2 regions of the Methylophaga sp. F7 genome follow, and region 1 is predicted to be linked to the other one. Evidence: riboswitches for the same ligand, from Rfam matches in the RefSeq annotation. Region 1 holds a riboswitch; the other holds the start of a gene.
What was found. A riboswitch is a leader RNA that binds a small molecule or an ion and turns the genes downstream of it on or off. The one in region 1 is predicted to bind cyclic di-GMP.

Region 2: another riboswitch for cyclic di-GMP. It lies ahead of AC08OG_RS16105 (hypothetical protein); the one in region 1 lies ahead of AC08OG_RS05375 (VPLPA-CTERM sorting domain-containing protein).

Annotation. Positions count from the first base shown of each region.
Region 1 covers NZ_CM166511.1:1,043,201-1,047,421, forward strand. Annotated here, with positions in the region: gene rlmD (23S rRNA (uracil(1939)-C(5))-methyltransferase RlmD) at 22-1,350, shown strand; cyclic di-GMP riboswitch class I at 1,507-1,586, shown strand; gene AC08OG_RS05375 (VPLPA-CTERM sorting domain-containing protein) at 1,604-2,194, shown strand; gene AC08OG_RS05380 (DNA alkylation repair protein) at 2,275-3,417, shown strand; gene ppsA (phosphoenolpyruvate synthase) at 3,503-4,221, opposite strand, start outside.
Region 2 covers NZ_JBWPVL010000002.1:165,100-169,320, reverse strand. Annotated here, with positions in the region: gene AC08OG_RS16120 (hypothetical protein) at 1-88, opposite strand, end outside; gene AC08OG_RS16115 (DUF5983 family protein) at 323-601, opposite strand; gene AC08OG_RS16110 (hypothetical protein) at 1,138-1,362, opposite strand; gene AC08OG_RS16105 (hypothetical protein) at 1,515-2,069, opposite strand; cyclic di-GMP riboswitch class I at 2,062-2,144, opposite strand; gene AC08OG_RS16100 (hypothetical protein) at 3,451-3,795, shown strand; gene AC08OG_RS16095 (TolC family protein) at 3,860-4,221, shown strand, end outside.

The sequences.
Region 1 (4,221 bases):
TTTCGTTTAAAGGTTTAACAAATGGCACGACGTAATCACAGAAAACGGCTCCCTACAGAAGCTGTTCAGGCAACTATAGAGAGTCTTTCTCATGATGGTCGTGGCATTGCCCGAATTGAGGGTAAAACCGTCTTTGTCGACGGTGCGTTGGCGGGTGAAAATGTGTTGTTTAAATATACCCGGCTGCATAAAAAATATGATGAGGCCAAAGTAATCTCGATTGAGTCTGCCTCCACGGATCGCGTTGAAGCAAAATGCCAACATTTTGGTGTGTGTGGTGGGTGCAGTTTGATGCATATGTCACCAGAAGCTCAGTTAAGCCTGAAACAAGACACCTTAAAGGAACAGCTTTCGCACTTTGGACAACTGACACCAGAGAATTGGTTAGCACCGTTAACTGGCCCTCTGTGGGGCTATCGACGTAAAGCTCGTTTAGGTGTCCGTTATGTGACCAAAAAAGAAAAAGTGCTGGTCGGCTTTAGAGAAAAAGGGTCACCTTATCTGGCTGAGTTAACGCAATGTGAAGTATTGGATCCACGCGTTGGATTACGCCTGGAAGAGCTGGGGGAAATGATTGCCAGCCTTGAAGCCTATAACCGAATCGCACAAATAGAAGTGGCGATGGATGATGCCAATACAGCTCTGGTTTTCCGGAATATGGATCCATTGTGTGAAACGGATAAGCAAAAATTGATTAACTATGGTCAGCAAAAGGATTTGTGGATCTATCAACAACCAGGTGGGCCGGATACCGTCAGTCCATTATGGCCTGAAGCACCACAATTGCATTATGCACCTGAAGAAGGTCTCAGACTGGAATTTGCCCCGGGCGATTTTACTCAGGTCAACGCCGCTATCAACCATAAAATGATTGCCAAGGCGATTGAGATGCTTGATTTGCAGGAAACCGATCGGGTACTGGATCTGTTTTGTGGTTTGGGTAACTTTACCCTGCCTTTGGCAAAACGTGTCCGTAGTGTGATTGGGGTAGAAGGGGATAAATCTCTAGTGGCACATGCACAGAGAAATGCCGGGATGAATGGTCTGGACAACGCTGTATTTGAAATGGCTGATTTAACGATAACACAATTGAAAGATTATCCTTGGGCACAGGAAGGTTTCACAAAAGTATTACTGGATCCTCCCAGAAGCGGCGCGTTTGAAGTGCTGGGTCAGATTGCTGATCTGGGCGCCAAAACCATTGTTTACGTTTCCTGTAACCCCGCTACTCTGGCCCGTGATGCCGGTGAACTGGTGAATCAATATGGATATACGCTTGTACAAACCGGCATCATGGATATGTTTCCTCATACCAGTCATGTTGAATCGATCGCATTATTTCAAAAATGATGGGAAAATATTTCTAGTAGTTTTAAATGGTTCACAAAGTACTCGGAAATTGAAGTTAAAAAAGTTCCCTATTTAGTACCAAGGTACAATAGTTTTAGGAAATTTTTCCTTTAATATAGGCAACATTGCTCCAGGAATGAACCGGAGCAATACTAAATATTTGAGTGCCAACCTTGGTGTGAGCCAAGAGACGGAAAGCCACGGGTCTTCCTTAATAAGATAGCCGGGTTGCATTTTCAGGAAGGAAATGTAAATGAAATTATTAACACCAATCTTTGCCGCGACACTTTTGATGTTAGGTTTTTCTACAACTGCATCAGCCACTTTTTATCATCCTAAACCACATTACTGTGATAATGGTGATCTCTGTGATAATAGCCAGCCTTTCTCAACTACCTTGACGACTGGCGATATTAATAACAGTGGAAAATACGCTTACTGGGGTTTCGATAGTATCGATGTAGCTGATTTGACAATTGAATCAGCAACTTTAACTGTAAAATCTAATGCTGATAACTTTTTTATTTTCGGGTGGGATAAAATTTTCGCTTATACAGATAATTGGTATGGCACTGGACTTGAGCATATTGGCTGGCTAGATGGCGGTTACGATGTTTTTTCATTAAGCTCTAGTCTTTTTGATGAAATTATTGATGGTTTATCACTGAAAGCGCTTTTCACCGATAATTCAGAAGACGTTTTTTGGTCAAAACTGGAAGTTTCTGGCGTCTACTGTCCGCCTATTAGTGAGGTTCCTTTACCAGCAGCGGTATGGTTGTTCGGTTCAGGTTTAATGGGCTTTATGGCTGTTCGCAGAAGAACAAAAGCAAACCAACAAGCTTAACTCTCTCGTAATACCGTAAAATAAAAACCGTGGCTTTCGAGCCACGGTTTTTTTATGTCTGAAAAAAAGAGTGAGTTGAAATGGCAAAGTCTGATCCGTTAGCTGAATCGCCCCCAGCTTTATTAAAAGATCATATAAATGCCAATTCTATCGATGTGTTAGCAGGATTAATCAAAGGCTATCAACCGGATTTTCCTGACGATAAGTTCAGGGTTATGGCAATGTCACAGTTGGAATCCATGCCACTTAAAACCCGCGTCAACCATCTTAGTAACGTTTTGGCAGTATTACTGGTTGAGGATTTCTCTGTGAATGCCAAATGGTTGAAGCAGGTTGCCGCGCACTGGCCCAATCAGGAGCCCGGTAAAGGTTGGCATAGTTTTATGGCATGGCCATTAATTGACTATGCTGGAAAGCAAGGGCTGCAGCAGCCGACAATCGCACTGGATGTGTTAAAGCATCTCACACCATTGTTTACTGCAGAATTTGCTATCAGACCCTACATAGAACAACATTTTGAGCTGACCTTCAAAGAATTATTGCGATGGTGTGATGATGAGAATGAGCATGTCCGGCGACTGGCATCAGAAGGGATGCGGCCAAGATTACCTTGGGGAGGGCATTTAAAGGCATTAAAACAAGACCCGCAACCGGTATTTGAAATACTGAGTCAGCTCAGAGATGACAAAAGTAAATATGTCCAAAAATCGGTTGCCAATAATTTAAATGACATTAGTAAAGACCATCCACAGCGAGTAATCGATATCTGTGGTGAGTGGTTGAAAAATTCCACACCTCAACGTCGCTGGATTATCCGTCACGGGCTTCGCAGTCTGATTAAGGCAGGTGAGCCAGCTGTATTCCCATTACTGGGTTATAGTGACCACCCAGCCGTTGAGATAGACTTTGATTTAACTGAGCAAGATGTGACATTGGGTCAAAAATTGGAAATGTTGTTGTCTATCCATTCTAAAACCAGTCAGGCTCAACAATTGGTGGTGGATTATCGTGTCTGGCATGTCAAAAACAACGGCAAGACCACCGCGAAAGTTTATAAATGGAAAAACATCGCTTTACCGGCCAAGGAAAGTATCTATCTAAAGAAGTCACACGGATTTTTAAAACTGACTACCCGGCAATACTATGGTGGCCAACACACTATTGAAATACTTATCAACGGCGTGGTTCATAACCAGGCGACGGTGAATCTAGTACTTGATTGAATTAAAGATACTACCAAATAAATTATCAACAGAAATAAAATGAGCCCCGGAGGGCTCATTTTGTTTGGTGTAAATTTAATCGATTTTACTGTTTAGCTAATGCCTGCCAGGTACTGACCACCGTATCCGGATTTAGTGAAATACTGCTGATTCCACGTTCAAGCAGCCATGCTGCCAAATCAGGATGATCCGACGGACCTTGCCCACAGATACCGACGTATTTATCTGCTTTATGACAGGCATTAATCGCCATCTCCAGCATCGCCAATACCGCTGGATCACGTTCATCAAATGCTGCGGCAATTTGTGCAGAATCCCGGTCGAGCCCCAATGTCAGCTGAGTCATATCGTTAGACCCGATTGAAAAGCCATCAAAGAATTCCAGAAACTGATCTGCCAGTACTGCATTGGAAGGTAATTCACACATCATGATCAAACGCAGGCCATTTTTACCGCGTTCCAGACCATTCTTTTTCAAAATTTTGATGACGGCTTCAGCTTCACTCAACGTCCGTACAAAAGGAATCATGACTTCAACATTGGTTAAACCCATAACATCACGGACACGCTTGATCGCTTCACATTCCAATTCAAAGCAGGCCTCGAATTCCGGAGAGCTGTAGCGTGCTGCACCACGGAAACCAATCATGGGATTTTCTTCGTGTGGTTCAAATTCAGCGCCACCAACGAGGTTGCCATATTCATTCGATTTAAAATCGGACATACGCACAATCACTTTGGATGGATAAAATGCCGCAGCAATAGTCGAAACACCTTCCGTAATACGGCTGATATAAAACTCAA
Region 2 (4,221 bases), on a different replicon from region 1:
CTTGATTTTCGCCAAAGCGATATGAATCAGTAAGATACTCGACCAATTGTTTTTTTGATCGCCATTGCGTTGAATAGCTCCATCCCATGACTGCTTCTCCAATAATAAAAAAAGGGGAGGCACCCGTCCCCCATAAGGGAAGGTTACTTCCCCTATGGGTTTTTGAGATTCCAAACAGCGTACTGCTTGGACATTGAGGCCGGTTTTAAATAAGTCCGGCTGACTTATCAAATAGATAGTTTTTGGCTATCTACTGGATATCTATTCCGAAACGTACTCTGTGAATACGCTTTGGAATACCCCTGTTGCCAGGGGTAATGTTCTACCAGTCGTGCTGGTCTAACTCTGGGATGGCCTCGGCATCTGAATCCAGTTCAATCATTTCAAAATTATTGTTAAATGCGAACTCAATAACTTTGCAGAGTGAAGGACTGTAATCTCCTCGGAGGTTTCCTGCCAAATCGTTCATATACAGCTTAATAAAGAAGCCGGATTCACGCTCCATCACCATATTGGTCTGAAACGCTGCAATGCGTAATGCATTGATATCGGCCTGCTCAATATGAGAAGTACTTAAAGCGATCACTGGATAGGTTTCCACATTGATTTCCTTGGGATCGACACCTCATACGGAAGAGCCGATCTCCGTGTGGGTTTGGAAAGCCAATGATGTATGGCTAATATAATAGACAAAAAAAGCAGGCAAAAGCCCTTTTTAGCCCCTTTCGTGTTGTTGCCCAGTGTAACTCATTTATTTGAGTAAACCCAACAGACTTCAATTAGTGCATTCAATTAACAAACAATTACTTTCAAATGATCTCATAAGGGTGATTGTGCTATCCAAAGATGAAGCTTTAGCAGAAAGCATCATTAAGATACTTAAATACAGGGATATTTTTAAACCGTTAAATCAATCTACTCATCAAACAGATGATTTCTAAATTAATGATCTGCCATGTGTTAAATACACGATTATCTACGAACACTTCTGAAACGTTCTGGCGTATAGGTAAGGCTAGCCGCCTCTTCTAACGATAAATGCTGTATGGTAATTAAATTGGCATTTACATGCCTAGTCATCTCAACCAATATATTGAAATTTTCTTAACTATGATCAGGAGACAAGAGTCTCACCGGTCAAAGCAGTAATCGAATCCCATTTGCTGCGATTTCAATGATGTTTATCTTTGTTTCATTTACAGCTTTTATTCTCAGAGCCCATTTATAGGTAATAATGTCTTTAACAGCAATTTCGATATTGAGTTTCTGCTCACCAGAAGCTATATAGCCAATTAAACTGCTTCCAAATATTTCCGACTCAAAATCTAACTCTGGAAAAATATCTATCTTGATACATCCCATAACGCAAACTCCATAATGTTAGGAATGAAGCAATTGATTCTGACCCTTTTGGTTTTTGAACTCTGGTACTTTTGATATTGTTTTTCGTTAATAAAAAGTCATCCGGTATTAACCGGATGACACTTATTCAATTAAAAATAAAGCTTAATGTTTTAGTTTTTTGCCATTTTACGACGTAGACCTAAAAAACCAAGCAAGGCTGGTGCGAATAAAAACAATGCTGCTGGTACTGGCAATTCTGAGGGCAGTGCTGCAATGCTCAAATCAAATGAACCAGCCGCACCCGGCATAGGATTAAAAAATGCTGTTTGTCCAGCAAATAACATTCTCGTGAAGGTCAAGCTTGATGATGTTATGGCGAAAGATTCCACTGGAGTAATCATTCCACTGATAGGTTGAGAAAAAGTAACTCTGCCAGGAGTCGCAGGTAAGTTATTAAACGAGAAGTCAAATTTCACCAATGTGTCAACATCACTAGTCACACCAGTGGTGAGAAGAAAAGCGCCTACAAAAGCACTGTAAGTTGCAGCGACCGATACGTTATTACTACCGTTATTGGTAATAGTGTAGGGAGAGGTTACTGTTGGCGTTACGTTAATTGATGCCGCATTAGCTGAAATGCTGAACATTAGTGCAGTAATAAAAAAGAGTGTTTTTTCATAGCATAAGTCCTTAACATTAAGAAAAAAGAAAATGGTGCAATGCAACCCGGCTATCTTTCTTTACTTTAAAGACCCGAAGCTTTCCGTCCTCATTTCACAACGAGTTTGGCGTCTGGTTCAAGTAGAATTTCAAAATTACTTCAATTAAGGACACCATGACATGCTTTTTACGTCTAATCAAACTGTACTTTGGTACAATATAACGCATCTTAATTTTTAGTATAAATTCCTGTTGTTTTTTGTAATAAAGAAGCGAAATCGGGGCAACTATCGTGATAAGTTTTATTTCATATAATCATTTTTTCAATTAGACAAAAGCTTATCGCTAGAAAGTGGTTACGTTAAGGTAAGACATCCTCAATTGGTCTCACCTCCATATCTCAAAGGCCGCTTTCATCAAACACGAATTGCTGAAGCATCTGTCAGAGTGGCCAGCCGAACAGATTGGGTTGCATAGTTTAGTGGTAAGGTTGAAGACATCACCAAATGATTGCTTAGACCTACAAATCAAAACGCATATTGGTGATGTTCACCCCTCTCTACTTGATGTCGAACACTTTTGTGAGCGAATGGTCATCAGCTCGATTGACCGTGCCTGGCGTCGGCTTTCTAAATTACTCACCTCATCCAACTGAAAGATAATAAAGCCCCAGCAAACTCTTCGGAATGGAAAGCCAAACCGGACCACAGAAACCTGGGCGTTAATTCGAGATAATGCGCCGGCAAACGATATCGTCAAAGTTCGTAACCCGCGTGTCAGTCGTTTAGTGACAGTGATTGTATGAACAATAAAATGAAGATGAAAAGATTAATGAATAAAATCATATTATCGCTATTCGCTGGGTTACTCATCTTGGTCTAAGCACTGGCAGATCCAGAATCATTTGAACAAGCAAGAGCTGAGCTTCGTGATCATGTTTATCATGACCAGAATCGTAATGGATCATTAGGAACACTCTATTGTAGCTGTGACTTGGACTGCCGAGGTCGACCACGTGGTGCTGTTGACGCCAAAAGTGTGGGTACCAAGTCAGAAAACAGAAGCTTCGTGTTGAACGCAATGAGTTCGAGCACATATTAAGTAGACTTAGCAACATGCTATCTATTCATAATTAGCTGCTTTAGTTGAAAATATGAATACATAACACTTTCTGAATTTCTATAGCTCAAGATCTTTCAGCCAATACATTTCTCTCGCCTTAGTATTAGCGAATTATAGTGCCTTAGTTTTGTTTATAGATCCGGAGACCCCGAGCATAAGATCTCATACACTATTCAAAATCATCACAAACTTTGTGTTTGTTACATAAAAACAGTGACAGACTCTCACAGACCCAGCAGAGAACTTTTAATTTTGCTAATCTTTTGGGAACTAAGTTATTATGTTGTTAACTAAGACATCAGAATCCATTAATAAAATTAACGAATGTCAGTAAAATTAATTATCAACATGCTCATCTTTATGATTGTGATGCAATCAGGCATAGTTGCGGCTGACATTCATACATATGATTCCAAGACATCACAAGAACATCAGCTTGTTCTTGATGATTCCAATGCAATTCAACAAGCGAACAATGCGTCTTCGCATGATGCACAAAGTACTGGCGATTGTGATTTTTGTATGCATTGTCAGTGTTCACATTTTATCGCCATCTTTAATATTGATGGAATTAATGTTGCTGCTATTCCATACAATTATTTCAACCTCCACCCTAGATCGCCAAAACCTGACTTTACAGTCAGTATGTACCGCCCTCCGAGATCTTGAACTGCTGATGTTTTTGCGGACTTAACGTAAGTCCGTTGTTTGCAGTTAAACAGGATCTAATTTCATGAAAATACACTTTGATCGCACTACAAATGTGCGTGCGCCTGCTATCCGTGCATTGCTTTGTTCGATGCTGGTTGCCTTTTCTGTCTCACCGGTTATTGCCGATAACATTCAACAAACGAAAACGTTGAGTTTAAACGAGGCCATGCAACAAACACTGGCGCAACATCCGGCATTACAGGTTTTTCCAATTCGACAGCAACAACTTGAAGCCCAGAAAAAAACGGCCAATCTCAAACCGGCATATGTTGTTGGTGCTGAGATTGAAAATTTCGCTGGCACTAGAGAACTAAGCGGTATCAAGTCACTGGAAACCACGGTCACTCTCTCCTCTGTCGTTGAACTGGGTGATAAAAGATTGTC